Regions from separate parts of the Franconibacter pulveris genome, predicted to be linked through region 2. Evidence: predicted binding sites of a transcription regulator. Region 2 holds the regulator's gene; the other holds the start of a gene.
The links. Region 2 encodes PhoB, which activates phosphate uptake and scavenging genes when phosphate is short. Its sites were predicted from a motif close to CTGTCATAAAACTGNCNNAT; they were not measured.

Region 1: a site for PhoB is predicted at 4,131-4,150, ahead of ACU4F7_RS11645 (esterase-like activity of phytase family protein). Genes of this name have one in related genera too.

Annotation. Positions count from the first base shown of each region.
Region 1 covers NZ_CM165555.1:2,463,650-2,471,545, forward strand. Annotated here, with positions in the region: gene ACU4F7_RS11635 (methyl-accepting chemotaxis protein) at 165-1,700, shown strand; gene ACU4F7_RS11640 (GNAT family N-acetyltransferase) at 1,822-2,643, shown strand; gene ACU4F7_RS11645 (esterase-like activity of phytase family protein) at 2,731-4,086, opposite strand; gene ACU4F7_RS11650 (hypothetical protein) at 4,258-4,452, opposite strand; gene ACU4F7_RS11655 (hypothetical protein) at 4,525-4,725, opposite strand; gene ACU4F7_RS11660 (FxLYD domain-containing protein) at 4,849-5,187, opposite strand; gene ACU4F7_RS11665 (glycogen synthesis protein GlgS) at 5,570-5,764, shown strand; gene ACU4F7_RS11670 (DUF3302 domain-containing protein) at 6,479-6,805, shown strand; gene ACU4F7_RS11675 (HlyD family secretion protein) at 6,809-7,896, shown strand, end outside.
Region 2 covers NZ_CM165555.1:1,097,270-1,105,165, forward strand. Annotated here, with positions in the region: gene sbcD (exonuclease subunit SbcD) at 1-895, opposite strand, end outside; gene phoB (phosphate response regulator transcription factor PhoB) at 1,094-1,783, shown strand; gene phoR (phosphate regulon sensor histidine kinase PhoR) at 1,805-3,109, shown strand; gene brnQ (branched-chain amino acid transporter carrier protein BrnQ) at 3,517-4,836, shown strand; gene proY (proline-specific permease ProY) at 4,908-6,272, shown strand; gene malZ (maltodextrin glucosidase) at 6,441-7,896, shown strand, end outside.

The sequences.
Region 1 (7,896 bases), 1.4 Mb from region 2:
GCAACCTATAAATTTCGTTAACCTGTTGTTTTACTGACGCTCTGGCATTTTACAACGTATTTGTTGTTTTAAATTAAATTCATTGCCGTTTATGCCGATAACGCTCTTAACGCCAGCACGGCGCTGGCGGCGTTTCCGTGTACTCTCCCCGGTAAGGACCTTACATGTCAGTCAGACGTTTTTCGTTTATTGTTTTTAGCGCGTTAGTCATTATTTTTCTTGCCAGTACCCTGTCCAACCTCCATTCACTTATTCGCAGCAACCAGTCGCTCGACAGCGTGAACAAAGAGATTCGGGTGGTGCTTTCCGTCATCGACCCAATCAACCACAGCCGCACGCTGCGCGTGCGTGCCATGGAAGCGATGCGTAGCCAGGCGGTGGGCGAGTCGCAACAAGCCCGGCAATCTTTAGAAAGTGCACGTGAAGTTTTAGGCAAAGCTGACGGCGCTTTTAACAAATATCTCTCTGCGCCCAAGCAAGCTGGCGAAGCGACGCTCGTAGAGACGTATCGCCGCAACTGGCAGACTTACCGCGATCAGGGGCTGCGTCCGCTGCTGGACGCGGTAGCGCGCAACGACAACGCCAGTTACGTTCAGCTGGTGACCGACACGTTGCCGCAGCTGGACCGCCAGTTTGAGGTTTCCCTCGACCAGCTTCTGACGTTCCGTGAAGATTATGCCCGCAAGCAGAATGAAGACGTACAGGCGGGCTTCGTTTCCGGCCTGATGTTGATAGGCTTCTTCTCGCTGTTGTTCCTCGCGCTGATCGCCGTGATTTTTGCCTTGCTGAAACGCCGCGTGCTGAAGCCGCTGGATGCCGCCCGCGCCCACTGCCTCGAAATGGCGGCAGGCGATCTGCATACCCCGGTGCTCTCGAAGACCACAGATGAAATCGGCGAAATGCTGCGCGCGCTGGAAAACATGCGCCTGTCGCTGACGGAGATAATTGGCCAGGTGCGCGAATCGAGCCAGACCGTGGCGTTCGCCTCCGAAGAGATTGCCGCCGGCAACACCGATCTTTCCGCACGCACCGAGGAGCAGGCCGCTTCCCTTGGTGAAACGGCGGCCAGCATGGAGCAGTTAACCGCAACCGTGAAGCAGACCTCGAGCAACGCCCACGAGGCGAACAGCCTCGCCGGCACCATGCGCAACGCGGCGCAGGAAGGTAACGCCATTGTCGAAGAGGTTATCTCCTCAATGGGCAAAATCGAATCCAGCGCCGGTAAGATTGAAAACATCATCGGCATTATTGAAGACATCGCCTTCCAGACCAACATTCTGGCGCTTAACGCCGCGGTGGAAGCGGCGCGCGCGGGCGAGCAGGGTCGCGGTTTCGCCGTTGTGGCAAGCGAAGTGCGCAACCTGGCCCAGCGCTCGTCGGTCGCGGCGAAGGAAATTAAAGAGCTTATTGAGCTGTCGGGCGAACAGGTAAACCAGGGCAGCACGCTGGTAAGCCGCGCTGGCGAGAGCATGAAAGGCATCATCAATTCCATTAAGCATGTTTCAGAGCTGATGTCGGAAATTGCGCTTTCTACCAGCGAGCAGAGCCGTGGTATTGAGCAGATTAACCTGGCGGTAGCGCAGATGGATTCGGTCACGCAGCAAAACGCCGCGCTGGTGGAAGAAGCTTCCGCCGCCGCGCATTCCCTTAAGGAGCAGTCGCAACTGCTGAACACGTCGGTCGCGGTGTTTAAGCTTTAACAACCCAGGCGGACAGGCATGGCCTGTCCGCGCTTCCCCACCTGATTTCAGGGGCTTACCCCGCCTTTCCTTACGTTGTTCCCATGCTATGATGCCCCTTCCCGCCGCGAAAGGAGCCACCATGACCCTTCAGAAATTGCGCGTTTCTGACGCCACCCATTTCAACAGCCATGAGCTTGCGACGATTCTCAACCGCTGCTTTGAAGGCTATCTTGTCCCGTTTACGCTGGAGGGCGAGATGTTCGCCTCGCGCTTCGCCGCTGAATCGCTGTCGCTTGCCGACAGCCGCATCTGGCTTGCGGACGAAACGCCCGTGGCGCTGGCGCTGATTACGCGTCGCGGCTGGCGCTCCCGCCTGGCAGTGTTCGCTATTCGTCCGCAATGGCGCGGCAACGGTTACGGCAAGGCGATGATGCAGAGCCTGCTTGCTGAGGCGCGTGCGCGCGGCGATAACGAGATGATTGTCGAGGTTATCAAGGGCAACGACGCGGCGCAGCGGCTGTATGAAAGCGTGGGCTTTACCAGGGAGTATCGCCTGCGTTCTTTCACAAGCGTTGGCGCGGCTGAACAAACGGCAAGCCTTACGCTACAGCCGTTCGACCCGGAAAGGGTCGCCGGAATGATAATGGGGGAGCCGCACGCCCTGCCCTGGCTTATTCATCCGCTGACCGCGCTGGCGCTGCCCGGCGTAGGCGTGGCGCTGGAAAATAGCGCGTTCGCCATTGTGAATACGCTTTTCAGAGAGCCGCAGCTGCGGGCGTTGTATGTTACGCCTGAGGCGCGCGGTCAGGGCTATGCTTCGCGCCTGCTGGCGCAGCTTGCCGCCGCTTTTCCCGGCATTATCGCCCCCTGTGCGGTGCCGGACGAGCTCAGCGGCCTGTTTGAGCGCAACGGCTGGCGGGAGCAAAATATCCAGCAGTATCAGCTGCGCCAGACGTTGTAGGCCAGCGTTATCATCAGGTGGAACTGGCGGGTGGCGCTGCGCTACCCGCCCTGTAGAACCGGGCTTAAGCCGGTTGAGAAAATAAGATTACAACGGTTTATCGAGCGTAATCACCCACAGATCGTTTTCTGACTGCGGTTTTTCCAGCGGTTTGATGCCAATGCGAGTGGCCACACTTTTGCCATCCAGCGTCAGGTGGCCTTTACCGTCAACCTGGTAATCATCGGCGTCCTGCTTGTCGCCTTGCGGTTTTTCAAGCGTAGCCTGTAGGCCGAAGTCGTTGTCGTTAATCACCGCGATGGTGTGCTTATCGACAATCGTCAACCCTTCCGCCTTTTCCTGTTGCCAACCGAGCTTGCGCAAATCCACCAGCAGCGATTTACTCGCAAGCGTAATGCCGCGCGCGTTGAGCCTGTCGGCGTCGTCAAATTCCGGCGGCTGTTCTTTATCGAAACGGCTAAGGTCAGTCGCGTCGCGTAAATCAACGACGTAAACCAGATTGCGCATGGCGTTGTTTTTATCGCCGCCCTGCTCAATCAACAGCAAACGGTGGTTATCCAGCGCCGCGATATCGCCGATTTTGGCGTCTTTCGCTTTTTTATAGCGGTCGAGATCAATCGGATAACCGTACATCGCCGTTTTTCCGCTCGCCGGGTCGAAGCTCACCAGCCGGGTAAAACGCGCGCTGTTCTTGGTTTTACCGTCGATATCCAGCGTGCTCTGCACCGCCGCGATGATGCGGCCATCGGGCATACGCGTCAGCCCCTCGAAACCGCGGTTAGACTGGCGCCATTTGACGATATTCGGCAGGCCGCTCGCGACGGCCTGTTCGCCCTGTTCCGCCTGCGGCCCATGCTTTTCAAGGATCTTGCCGTTGGCGTCGATGTGAATAATAAACGGGCCATATTCGTCGCACAGCCAGTAGCCGCCCTTGCCGTCCGGGGTAATGCCTTCGGTATCAAGACCCCGGCGGTCGCCTGGCAGCGGTTGCAGCGCGTCGTTAAGCGCAAGCTCGTTAGTCGCGCCAATCAGCCCTTCAGGCAGCGGCAGACCTGTGATATTTCCCTGCGCGTCGTGCAGCGGTTTTGCCGCCACCGCTTCCGCTTTGTCGCCGCTCACGCGCAGAGTCATCAACTGCGGCGCGTAGCCGGGGCTTGCGAAAATTTTCGATTCACGCTTACCGGCTTTCGGCGAATCGGCGTTCGGGCCGCGGTCGGTAACGGTCGCAAAAACCAGCGTGTCGCCCTCTTTGCGCAGAAACTGCAGGCCAGAGCCGACGCCGACGGGCAGCCCATCCGGGAAAGCGCTGGCGTAGTCGCCCTGGTAAGCCACGCGATCGCCCTGCGGGAAAGTGACAACGTAACGATGCACTTCCGGCTCGGCAGCCCTGGCGGTTAACGAAAAAAGTGAAGCAAGCAGGAGAGCAAGAGGTTTATTTTTCATCAGCATAGCGTCCATTTTAAAGATGCCCCTGTTATAAAGAGCCGCTGTGACAGATTAATGACAACGGGCCTGGCGATGCCGCCTGTGCGGCGCTGCCAGACCTGGAATACGCTGAGGGTGAGGTTAAGGATGGATGTGCGCTCTAAAGTATGTTGTAACTAATTAAAGAACTCAGGTTTTATGGCTACGGCAGGCGAAAGGAAGAGGCAAAGCGCGGCCCGGCGTCCTGGCATGGTTTTCTCGCGCGGTGAGCTTGTGCGCCGCGTTAACCGCGTTCGCGCTCACCGGTGCGCCCTGGCTATTACACAGAGAGTTCATCACATCGACGGTTTGCCGGGCCGCCAGCGCCTGCTCATAACCCGGCATGCTGTAAGGTGGCCTGGCGGTAATCGAACAGCATTTTTGCCTGCCGGAGACCCGGCAGGCGGAAGAAAAGATTCAGGCGGAGAGTTTGCCGGTCTGGGCGACTTCATCCAGCCGCTGTTTCATTTCCTCCAGCGCGCGCAGCAGATTCTGGTCCGCCTCGGTGGCGGTTGCCCCTTTGCCGGTGACGGTGAAGTGGTAAGTTTCCTCGCGGCAGGTTGCGGTATAGACATATTCCCCTTCCGGCTGTTGCTTTTTATCGATCGACAGTGACATACATCCTCCTTTAAGTCGTGTTTACTCAAAGGGTAGAGTATTTTTTTGCATTACGATGCCGGCATGCGGCGCGCAAGGATAAAACAACGCGTCGGTGCGATCGCCTTCAACGTCCTGAAGGCGTTAAGGAATAGCGGAAAGCTCCGCCAGGCGGAAATGGTCTGGTTTGACAATACGCGTATGGCAGCGCGCGTTGATAAGCCATTCCTGCTTCGGTTGCAGGTTAAAGACTATATCGGTGCTGTACCCTACCACCATGCCGTTTTTCAACAGGTTGAATGCGACATAGACCTGCCGCAGCGGATGGTTGGTCAGGTTTTTGACCAGTCCCTCAATGCGCATATGCCCTTTGACCGTTTTTACGAAATGGAGATCGGATATCGAAATCCGCTTTTCGCCAGCACGGGCAACGCCCCAGCAGAGGGTAAGCGCAAGCAGGACCAGGATTAACAGAGGTTTCATCGCAGCTCAAAGAAGATTAAGCGCCACAGCCAGCGAGGCTGACAGGCGCGTCGTGACTAACATAGTTAGCATCCTAACCGATTAACTACAGGGCTTTTAACCTGTTATGGCGTTAAAAGGTAAGCAGATGTGTAGATGATGCGCGTTGCGCCTTTTGACGGTCTGCGGCGCTAAGCATACAATTTGCACCGCTGCGTAAAAAATAAACGAAGCGATGAGCTGCGCGAGAAAATAATATTCCCGCCTCTTTTTCTTTTACGTTTCGTTATTACATGTTGAAAAGTGAACCATTATAGGATTGGCTGTTTTAACGCTTTTGAATAATACTTTTGATAAGAATCCCTTTCTTCTTTATCCCCACCCACTGATGAAGGAGGAATTGATGCAGTCTGTTGAACAACAAAGCATTATGTTATCTGGTAATTTTGATTTTCTGGCACGCAGTTTTGCTCAAATGTGCGTTCACGGTAGGCAGTTCGATATAGATACCATCACAGGAAATATGGATAGCGACAGTAGAGTATGGTTCGTTAAACGTTATCATTTCTACCTCAGCTATTTAGTAAACCAGCATTAATGGAATAAAGCCCAGCCGGGTAGCGAAAGCTACCCGGTTTCGTTTATCGCCCTTGATCACTTTTCTTGATGAATGAATAACCCGCGCCGGTGTTTATTTTCCCCCTGTTGCTGTCTCGCCATGAACATTTCGCTTAAAAAAACAACGATACGCAGAGAACGCAGCGCGACGGGGCCTAAGGCGTATTTTAAGCACATGTATTACCACACAAAATGTTAAATGTTTCGCCTTGAGAACCTTCCCACCTTTATCTACATTTTTGCTTCGTGACGTTGGTCACAGGTAACGAATGATGCTTTGCATCGCCTCTGAAGGTGACTGGATTTCTACCTTCAGAGGTTTCTTTTTTCAGCGCCCGTCGCTGGTAACGAAACGGGTTAATTTTTCACCGCGCCACCGGTCCGGTAAAAGGTGTAGCTGAGCGAAACGCGCGCAACTCTCTACTTTCGGCGTATTGACAAATCCACCGCTTATTTTTTGCAACCATTGAGAACCTACTCTTCGCAGCGGCAAAAAATTGATTTAAAAAAATCAATATAATAAAATAGGGCGCACTGCAAAATGCCATGAATGCATTATTTCCTTTGCCGCTTGTTTCTGATAACCCATTTTAATCTCTGCGATAAAGCGCAAAAATCATGTACTTTTTTAACAGGGCGATGGCGTTAGCGTCTATATTAGTATCGAACAGTACATCGTTTATTCGAGGCGGCTATGTTTCTTAACTATTTTGCGCTGGGTGTACTTATTTTTGTTTTTCTGATTATTTTTTATGGGATTATTATCCTGCATGATATCCCCTATCTGATTGCAAAATCGCGCAACCATCCTCATGCCGATGCTATTCATGTGGCAGGCTGGGTAAGTTTATTTACGCTTCACGTAATCTGGCCCTTTTTGTGGATTTGGGCGACCTTATACCGCCCGGAGCGTGGCTGGGGCATGCAGCAGAAAGATGAAGCTGAGCTTGCGCAGTTGCAGCAACGCGTACAGGAGCTGGAGCGTAAGCTTGGCCATATTACACCACCGCCGCAGGAGTAAGAGATGGACTTGCTCATCATTCTCACTTATGTCGCCATCGCCTGGTCGATTTTTAAGATTTTCAAAATACCGGTAAATAAATGGACCGTGCCCACAGCGGCGCTCGGCGGCGTGTTTTTAATTGGCGCGCTTATTTTATTAATGAACTATAACCACCCTTATACTTACCTTGCTCAGAAAGCAGTGATCTCGGTGCCGATAACGCCGCAGGTTACTGGCGTCGTCACAAAAGTGACGGATAAACAGAATAAGCTGATAAAAAAAGGCGAAATGCTTTTTGAGCTTGATAAAGGCCGATATCAGGCCCGGGTGGAAAGATTACAGGCCGACCTGGTCACAGCAATACACAATATTCGCGCCCTGAAAGGACAATTAGATGAAGCTATCGCCAACACGTCGCGCATTACGGCGGAACGCGATCGTTTATATAAAGATTACCAGCGCTATGTCAGGGGCAGTCAGGCGAGAGTGAATCCCTTCTCAGAAAGCGATATTGATAACGCGCGCCAAAATTATCTGGCGCAAGAGGCGCTGGTAAAAGCTTCCGTTGCCGAACAGGCGCAGATTCAAAGCCAGCTTGACAGCACGCTCAACGGCGAACAGTCGCAGATTGTAAGCCTGCGGGCGCAACTGGCGGAGGCCACCTATAACCTCAACCAGACGGTGGTTCGCGCGCCTGGCGACGGCTACGTCACGCAGGTGTTAATTCGCCCCGGCACCTATGCCGCCGCCCTGCCGCTGCGTCCGGTGATGGTTTTCATACCCGAGCAAAAGCGGCAAATTATCGCGCAGTTCCGGCAAAACTCGCTGTTGCGTTTGCAGGCAGGCGATGAAGCGGAAGTGGTTTTTACCGCCCTGCCGGGTCAGGTCTTTGCGGGAAAACTCACTGAAATCCTTCCCGTGGTGCCCGGCGGCGCTTACCAGGCGCAGGGCACGCTGCAATCGCTTACCCTGCAACCCGGCAGCGACGGCGTGCTGGCGGTGATTGAGCTTGAACCTAATGCAGAGGTGGATGCCCTGCCGGATGGCATTTTCGCCCAGGTGGCTATCTATTCTCAGCATTTCACGCATGTGTCCGTCATGCGTAAAGT
Region 2 (7,896 bases):
GGGTCAGCGCCTGGGCAATCTCCTCGAGCGTGCCTTTTACCACCGCGAGCGGCTGGCTTACCGGCACCGGCAGCGCGGTCACGTCACGCAGCTTGCCCTCCGCGAACTCCACCAGAAAGACGCTTTTTTCTTTACCTGTTTCATCAAAGCTCAGGGCGATGGGCGAGCCGCTGTAGCGAATATGGTCGCTTGCCGCCACTTTCTGGGCGCGGTGAATGTGGCCGAGCGCGATGTAATCCGCCGCCGGGAAGAGGTGAGCGGGAAAAGCGTCCAGCGTGCCGATGTAGATATCGCGCACCGCGTCGCTTTTGGTCACGCCCACCGTGGTGAGGTGGCCGGTGGCGATGATGGGCAGCGCTTGTTCGCCGCGCAGGGCGCAGGCGGCGTTGTAGCACTGTTCGTAATGCTGCGTGATAGCCTCCAGCAGCTGCTGCTGTTTTTCACTGCCGGACTGGCCGCCGCGGCTGCGCAGGATATCGCGCGGGCGCAGAAACGGAATAGGGCAGAGCACCGCGCCGGGCGCGCCGTCGCGACGGTTGAGGACAATCGCCTGGCTTGCCGGATCCTGCTGGGCGCTGGCGATCACGCGGGTGTTAAGGCAGGCGAGCAACTCGCGGGATTCATTTAACGTCGCCACCGAGTCATGGTTTCCCGCCAGCACAATCAGCTGACACTGCGTGGCCTGCAGCTTCACCACGAAGCGGTTATAAAGCTCGCGCGCGTAGCTTGGCGGCGAGCCGGTGTCGAAAATATCCCCCGCCACGATGATGGCGTCTGCCTGATGTTCCACCGCGGCCTCCAGCAGCCAGTCGAGAAAGGCCTGATGCTCGGCGGCGCGGCTTTTGGTATAAAAATTCTGACCAAGATGCCAGTCGGAAGTGTGGAGGATGCGCATAGATTTCCCTGTGGCGAAAAAGCGAGAGGGTGATTATAAACAAGCAGGCGGGCTGGTGTCCTGAACGGCTTGCCGGACGGGTGTCATAAATGCCGCAGAGGGAGTCATCAGACGGTCATCTTTTCATAAATCTGTCATAAATCTGACGCATAATGGCGCCGCATTGGATAATGTTGACTTTATATTACAGGGCTAATTATGGCGAGACGTATTCTGGTCGTAGAAGATGAAGCACCGATTCGTGAAATGGTCTGTTTTGTGCTCGAGCAAAACGGCTTCCAGCCCGTTGAAGCTGAAGATTATGACAGTGCGGTAAACCAGCTCAACGAGCCCTGGCCCGATCTGGTCCTGCTCGACTGGATGCTGCCCGGCGGTTCGGGCATTCAGTTTATCAAGCACCTCAAGCGCGAAGCGATGACCCGCGATATCCCGGTGATGATGCTGACCGCGCGCGGTGAAGAAGAGGACCGCGTACGCGGGCTGGAGACCGGCGCGGACGACTACATCACCAAGCCGTTCTCGCCAAAAGAGCTGGTGGCGCGCATCAAAGCCGTTATGCGCCGCATCTCGCCTATGGCGGTGGAAGAGGTTATCGAGATGCAGGGCCTGAGCCTGGACCCGACCTCTCACCGCGTCATGACCGGCGAAAATCCGCTGGACATGGGGCCGACCGAATTTAAGCTATTACACTTCTTTATGACGCACCCGGAGCGTGTTTACAGCCGCGAGCAGCTGCTGAATCATGTCTGGGGTACCAATGTGTATGTCGAAGATCGTACGGTGGATGTGCATATCCGCCGCCTGCGCAAGGCGCTGGAGCACAGCGGGCATGACAGAATGGTGCAGACGGTGCGCGGTACGGGGTATCGTTTCTCAACCCGTTTTTAACTCATAACCTGGAGTGTGACCGTGCTCGAACGGCTGTCATGGAAAAGGCTGGCTCTGGAGCTGGTGTTGTGTTGTCTCCCGGCGCTGATCCTCGGGGCGTTTTTCGGCCATGTGGCCTGGTTTTTACTGGCGGCGGTGACCGGGCTGCTTATCTGGCATTACTGGAACCTGCTGCGCCTCTCCTGGTGGTTATGGGTCGATCGCAGCATGACGCCGCCGCCGGGAAGAGGAAGTTGGGAGCCGCTGCTGTACGGGCTGCACCAGATGCAGTTGCGCAATAAAAAGCGCCGCCGGGAGCTGGGCAATCTTATCAAGCGCTTTCGCAGCGGCGCCGAGTCGCTGCCCGATGCGGTGATCCTGACCACTGAAGAGGGCACTATCTTCTGGTGCAACGGCCTGGCGCAGCAGCTCCTTAACCTGCGCTGGCCGGACGACAACGGCCAGAATATCCTCAACCTGCTGCGCTACCCGGAGTTCACCCGCTACCTGCGCGAAAAAAACTTCACTCGTCCGCTTAACCTGGTGCTGAACAACGGTCGCCATCTTGAGTTTCGCGTGATGCCCTACAGCGAACAGCAGTGGCTGATGGTGGCACGCGACGTGACGCAGATGCACCAGCTCGAAGGCGCGCGGCGTAACTTCTTCGCTAACGTCAGCCATGAATTGCGCACGCCGTTGACGGTATTGCAGGGCTACCTGGAGATGATGCAGGAGCAGACGCTGGAAGGGCCGCTGCGGGACAAAGCGCTGCATACCATGCGCGAGCAAACGTCCCGTATGGAAGGGCTGGTGAAACAGCTGCTGACGCTGTCAAAAATTGAAGCGTCGCCCACGCTGCAGTTGAATGAAAAAATCGACGTGCCGATGATGCTGCGCGTGGTGGAGCGCGAGGCGGCAACCCTCAGCCAGCAGCGGCATGCGCTGACTTTCGATGTTGACGCCACGCTTAAGGTGCTGGGCAATGAAGAACAACTGCGCAGCGCGATGTCGAACCTGGTCTATAACGCCGTGAACCATACGCCGGAAGGCACGCATATTACCGTGCGCTGGCAGCGTGCGCCGCACGGCGCGCTGTTTAGCGTGGAGGATGACGGGCCGGGCATCGCGGCGGAGCATATTCCGCGTCTGACGGAGCGTTTCTACCGCGTTGATAAGGCTCGGTCGCGCCAGACAGGCGGCAGCGGTCTTGGGCTTGCGATAGTCAAGCACGCCATCAGCCACCACGACGCGCGGCTTGAAATCGACAGCGCGCCCGGCAAAGGCGCCCGTTTTTCCTTTCTGTTGCCCGAAAGGCTGATTGCCAAAGAGAAAGCGCTCGCTGAGTAATTTCCTTCGTACTGTAAACGCCGCTTGCCAAAGGCCAGCCTGACTGGCCTTTTTTCCTTCCATTACGTTTTCTTATACCGCATTTACTCTGTTGATTATTTTTTGTTCGCACGAAAAGGTGGTGCTATTTTTATATCTTAGCGTTTCCCACTGCGTGTAATGACTCATGCAGAATAATGGTCTGGTTTTGCGATCCCGTATTGCCTTCAAACGTTATAAGCGTTTAAATTGCGCCCCTGCCGTTGGCAGACCGACTGAATTTGCGTGGTTAATCGAAAAACAATTCTTCGCCAACGCAATCGGGAAGCATATCCCGCTGTCTTTTGTCTGAAATGGCCGCGTTTCGTCATGCGGCGAACGTAATAATTTCAACGATTTCAACACCACATCCACAGGCAGTAAATCTTATGACCCACAAGTTAACAACGCGCGACATTATCGCTCTGGGCTTTATGACCTTTGCGTTATTCGTTGGCGCGGGCAATATCATTTTCCCTCCCATGGTGGGGTTGCAGGCGGGTGAACACGTCTGGACCGCCGCGCTGGGCTTTTTGATTACCGCAGTGGGCCTGCCGGTGCTGACCGTGGTGGCGCTCGCCCGCGTAGGCGGCGGCATCGACAGCCTCAGCACCCCGATTGGCCGCGGCGCGGGCATTCTGCTCGCCACCGTCGCCTATCTGGCCGTCGGCCCGCTGTTCGCCACGCCGCGCACCGCCACCGTCTCTTTTGAAGTGGGCATCGCCCCGCTGACCGGTGACGGCGCGCTGCCGCTGTTCATCTACAGCCTTATCTACTTCGCGCTGGTCATCCTGGTGTCGCTCTACCCGGGCAAGCTGCTGGATACCGTCGGCAACTTCCTCGCGCCGCTTAAAATTGTGGCGCTGATTGTGCTGGCCGTGGCCGCGATTATCTGGCCGGCGGGCGATATCAGCGTGGCGACCGACGCTTATCAGAAAGCGGCGTTCTCCAACGGCTTTGTGAACGGCTATCTGACCATGGATACGCTGGGCGCGATGGTGTTCGGCATTGTTATCGTCAATGCCGCTCGCTCCCGCGGCGTTAACGAGTCTCGTCTGCTGACGCGTTACACCATCTGGGCGGGCCTGATGGCGGGCATCGGCCTGACGCTGCTCTACCTGGCGCTGTTCCGTCTGGGCTCCGACAGCTCTGCGCTGGTGGAACAGTCTGCTAACGGCGCGGCTATCCTGCACGCTTATGTTCAGCACACCTTCGGCGGGGCGGGCAGCTTCCTGCTGGCGGCGCTGATTTTCATCGCCTGCATGGTGACAGCGGTGGGTCTGACCTGCGCTTGCGCCGAGTTCTTCGCCCAGTATCTGCCGCTCTCTTACCGCACGCTGGTCTTTATTCTGGGCGGCTTCTCCATGGTGGTATCGAACCTGGGCCTGAGCCATTTGATTCAGATCTCCATTCCGGTGCTGACCGCCATTTATCCGCCATGCATCGTGCTGGTGGTGCTGAGCTTCACCCGTCCGTGGTGGCACCGCTCCGCTCGCGTTATCGCCCCGGCGATGCTCATCAGCCTGCTGTTTGGTTTAATTGATGGCGTGAAAGCGTCGGCGTTGAGCGGTATACTCCCCGGCTGGACCGCACACCTGCCGCTGGGCGACCAGAATCTGGCGTGGCTGCTGCCGACCGTCGCGATGGTTATCATCACGGCAGTCTGGGACCGCGCAGCCGGACGGCAGGTCACCTCCGCCGCCCACTAAATCGATGGGTTAATGTTTAACCACGGGGTCCCGCCCCGTGGTTTTTTATTTTGTTAAGTGGTATTGGAACGATGGAAAACAACAAGCTCAAACGCGGGTTGAGCACCAGACATATCCGTTTTATGGCGCTCGGCTCCGCTATCGGCACCGGGCTTTTTTATGGCTCCGCGGACGCCATTAAAATGGCCGGGCCGAGCGTGCTGCTGGCCTATATTATCGGCGGCGTGGCGGCTTACATCATTATGCGCGCGCTTGGCGAAATGTCGGTGCATAACCCGGCGGCCAGCTCCTTCTCTCGCTATGCCCAGGAGAACCTCGGGCCGCTCGCGGGCTATATCACCGGCTGGACCTACTGCTTTGAGATTTTGATTGTCGCCATCGCCGATGTGACCGCCTTCGGCATCTATATGGGCGTCTGGTTCCCCACCGTGCCGCACTGGGTCTGGGTGTTGAGCGTGGTGCTGATTATCTGCGCCATCAACCTGATGAGCGTGAAGGTGTTCGGCGAGATGGAGTTCTGGTTCTCGTTCTTCAAAGTCGCCACCATTATCATCATGATTCTGGCAGGCTTTGGCATCATCATCTGGGGGATCGGCAACGGCGGCCAGCCGACCGGCATTCATAACCTCTGGAGCAACGGCGGCTTCTTCGCCAACGGCTGGGTTGGCACCGTAATGGCGCTGCAGATGGTGATGTTCGCTTACGGCGGCATTGAGATTATCGGCATCACCGCCGGCGAAGCGAAAGACCCGGCGACATCTATCCCGCGCGCCATTAACTCTGTACCGCTGCGTATTCTGGTGTTCTACGTCGGCACGCTGTTTGTGATTATGTCTATCTACCCGTGGAACGAGGTGGGCACCAACGGCAGCCCGTTCGTGCTGACCTTCCAGCATATGGGCATTACCTTTGCGGCGGGCATCCTGAACTTTGTGGTGCTGACCGCTTCGCTTTCCGCTATCAACAGCGACGTGTTCGGCGTAGGCCGCATGCTGCACGGCATGGCGGAACAGGGCAGCGCGCCGAAAGCGTTCGCCAAAACTTCCCGCAACGGTATTCCGTGGGTGACGGTGGTGGTGATGTGCCTGGCGATGCTGCTGGCGGTCTACCTCAATTACGTGATGCCGGAGAATGTCTTCCTGGTTATTGCCTCGCTTGCCACCTTCGCCACCGTCTGGGTGTGGATAATGATCCTGCTGTCGCAGGTGGCGTTCCGCCGTCGTCTGTCGAAAGAAGAGGTTAAGGCGCTGAAGTTCAAAGTGCCGGGCGGCGTGGCGACGACTATCGTCGGTCTGGTGTTCCTCGCCTTTATCATCGCGCTGATAGGCTACCACCCCGACACCCGCATTTCGCTCTATGTGGGCTTCGCCTGGATTGCCTTGCTGCTGGTCGGCTGGGCGTTTAAGCGCCGCCGCGCCGCGCGACTGCCAGCCTGATACCGCTCTCCTCCATCCCCGCCGCCTGGCGGGGATGTTGTTTTGGCTCTACGCTTCGAAAGTTGGCTCCGCCTCCCGTCTCCTCCGGCAAAATCACGGCCAGTGAGGAGTGCTTTGCGAAGCGGGTGTGGCATGGTGAGCGCATTTTCTGACACGGGGAGCAGTAGAATGTTGAAAGCCTGGCACCTGCCGGTTGCGCCATTCCTTCAGGAGCGTAAAGCGCGGCTGTATATCACCCTTTGGCTGGCGGGCGACGACCTGCCGGAAAAGGTCATGATGCGTTATGAAAGAGACAACGAAGAGACCGCGGTTGAGATGAAGCGTCAACGCGCTTCTCCTGCGAAAGGGGTGAGCGCCTGGCGTGCGGCCATCGACCTGAGCGAGGGGCAGCCGCGTCGCCGCTACGCTTTTAAGCTGCTCTGGAAAGCGAGGCAGCGCTGGTTTTCGCCGCTGGGCTTTAGCGCTTATCCGCCCGCAAGGCTTGAGATGTTCGCCGTCGACAGGCCGGACGACGGGCCGCACTGGGTGCAGGATCAAATCTTTTACCAAATTTTTCCCGACCGTTTCGCCCGCAGCGAACCGCGCAAGCCTGGTCAGGACAATGTCTATTATTACCACGCGGCAAAACGGGACATCACGCTGCGCGACTGGGATGAACCGGTCACTCAGGAAGAGGGCGGCTCAACCTTCTACGGCGGCGATCTTGACGGCATCAGCGAAAAGCTGCCCTACCTGAAAAAACTCGGCGTCACCGCGCTTTACCTCAACCCCGTCTTCAGCGCGCCGAGCGTGCATAAGTACGATACCCATGATTATCGCCACGTTGACCCGCAGTTTGGCGGCGACGAGGCGTTGCTGCGTCTGCGCAAAAACACCCTTGAAGCGGGCATGAAGCTGATTCTCGACGGCGTCTTCAACCATAGCGGCGAAACGCACCCGTGGTTTGACCGCCACAAAACGCACGCGAAAGGCGCCAGCCATAATCCGCAGTCGCCCTGGCGCGACTGGTATAGCTTCTCGCCGGAGGGCCATGCGCTCGACTGGCTGGGTTTCTCAAGCTTGCCCAAGCTCGACTTCCGCTCCGCAGGGCTGGTGGACGAAATTTATGAAGGCGAGAACAGCATCGTGAAGCACTGGCTGAGCGAGCCGTGGCGCATGGATGGCTGGCGGCTGGACGTGGCGCATATGATTGGCGAAGAGGGCGGGGCGAAAAACAATCTTATCCATGTGGCGGGCATTTCGCAGGCGGCGAAAGCCGTTAATCCGCAAGCCTACATCGTGGGAGAACACTTCGGCGATGCCCGCCAGTGGCTGCAAAACGATGCCGAGGACGCGGCGATGAACTACCGGGGCTTCTCCATTCCGGTGTGGAGCTTCCTGGCGTGCGTAGATAACTCAGATGAGCCGCAGCATCTGGACGCCGCCGACTGCGTCGCCTGGATGAACCAGTACCGCGCCGGGCTTTCTCACCAGCAGCAGTTGCGCATGTTTAATCAGCTCGACAGCCATGACACGCCGCGTTTTAAAACGCGGCTGGGCGAGTATGTCGCACGTCTGCCGCTCGGCGTGGTGTGGCTGTTCGCCTGGCCGGGGGTACCGTGCATTTATTATGGCGACGAAATAG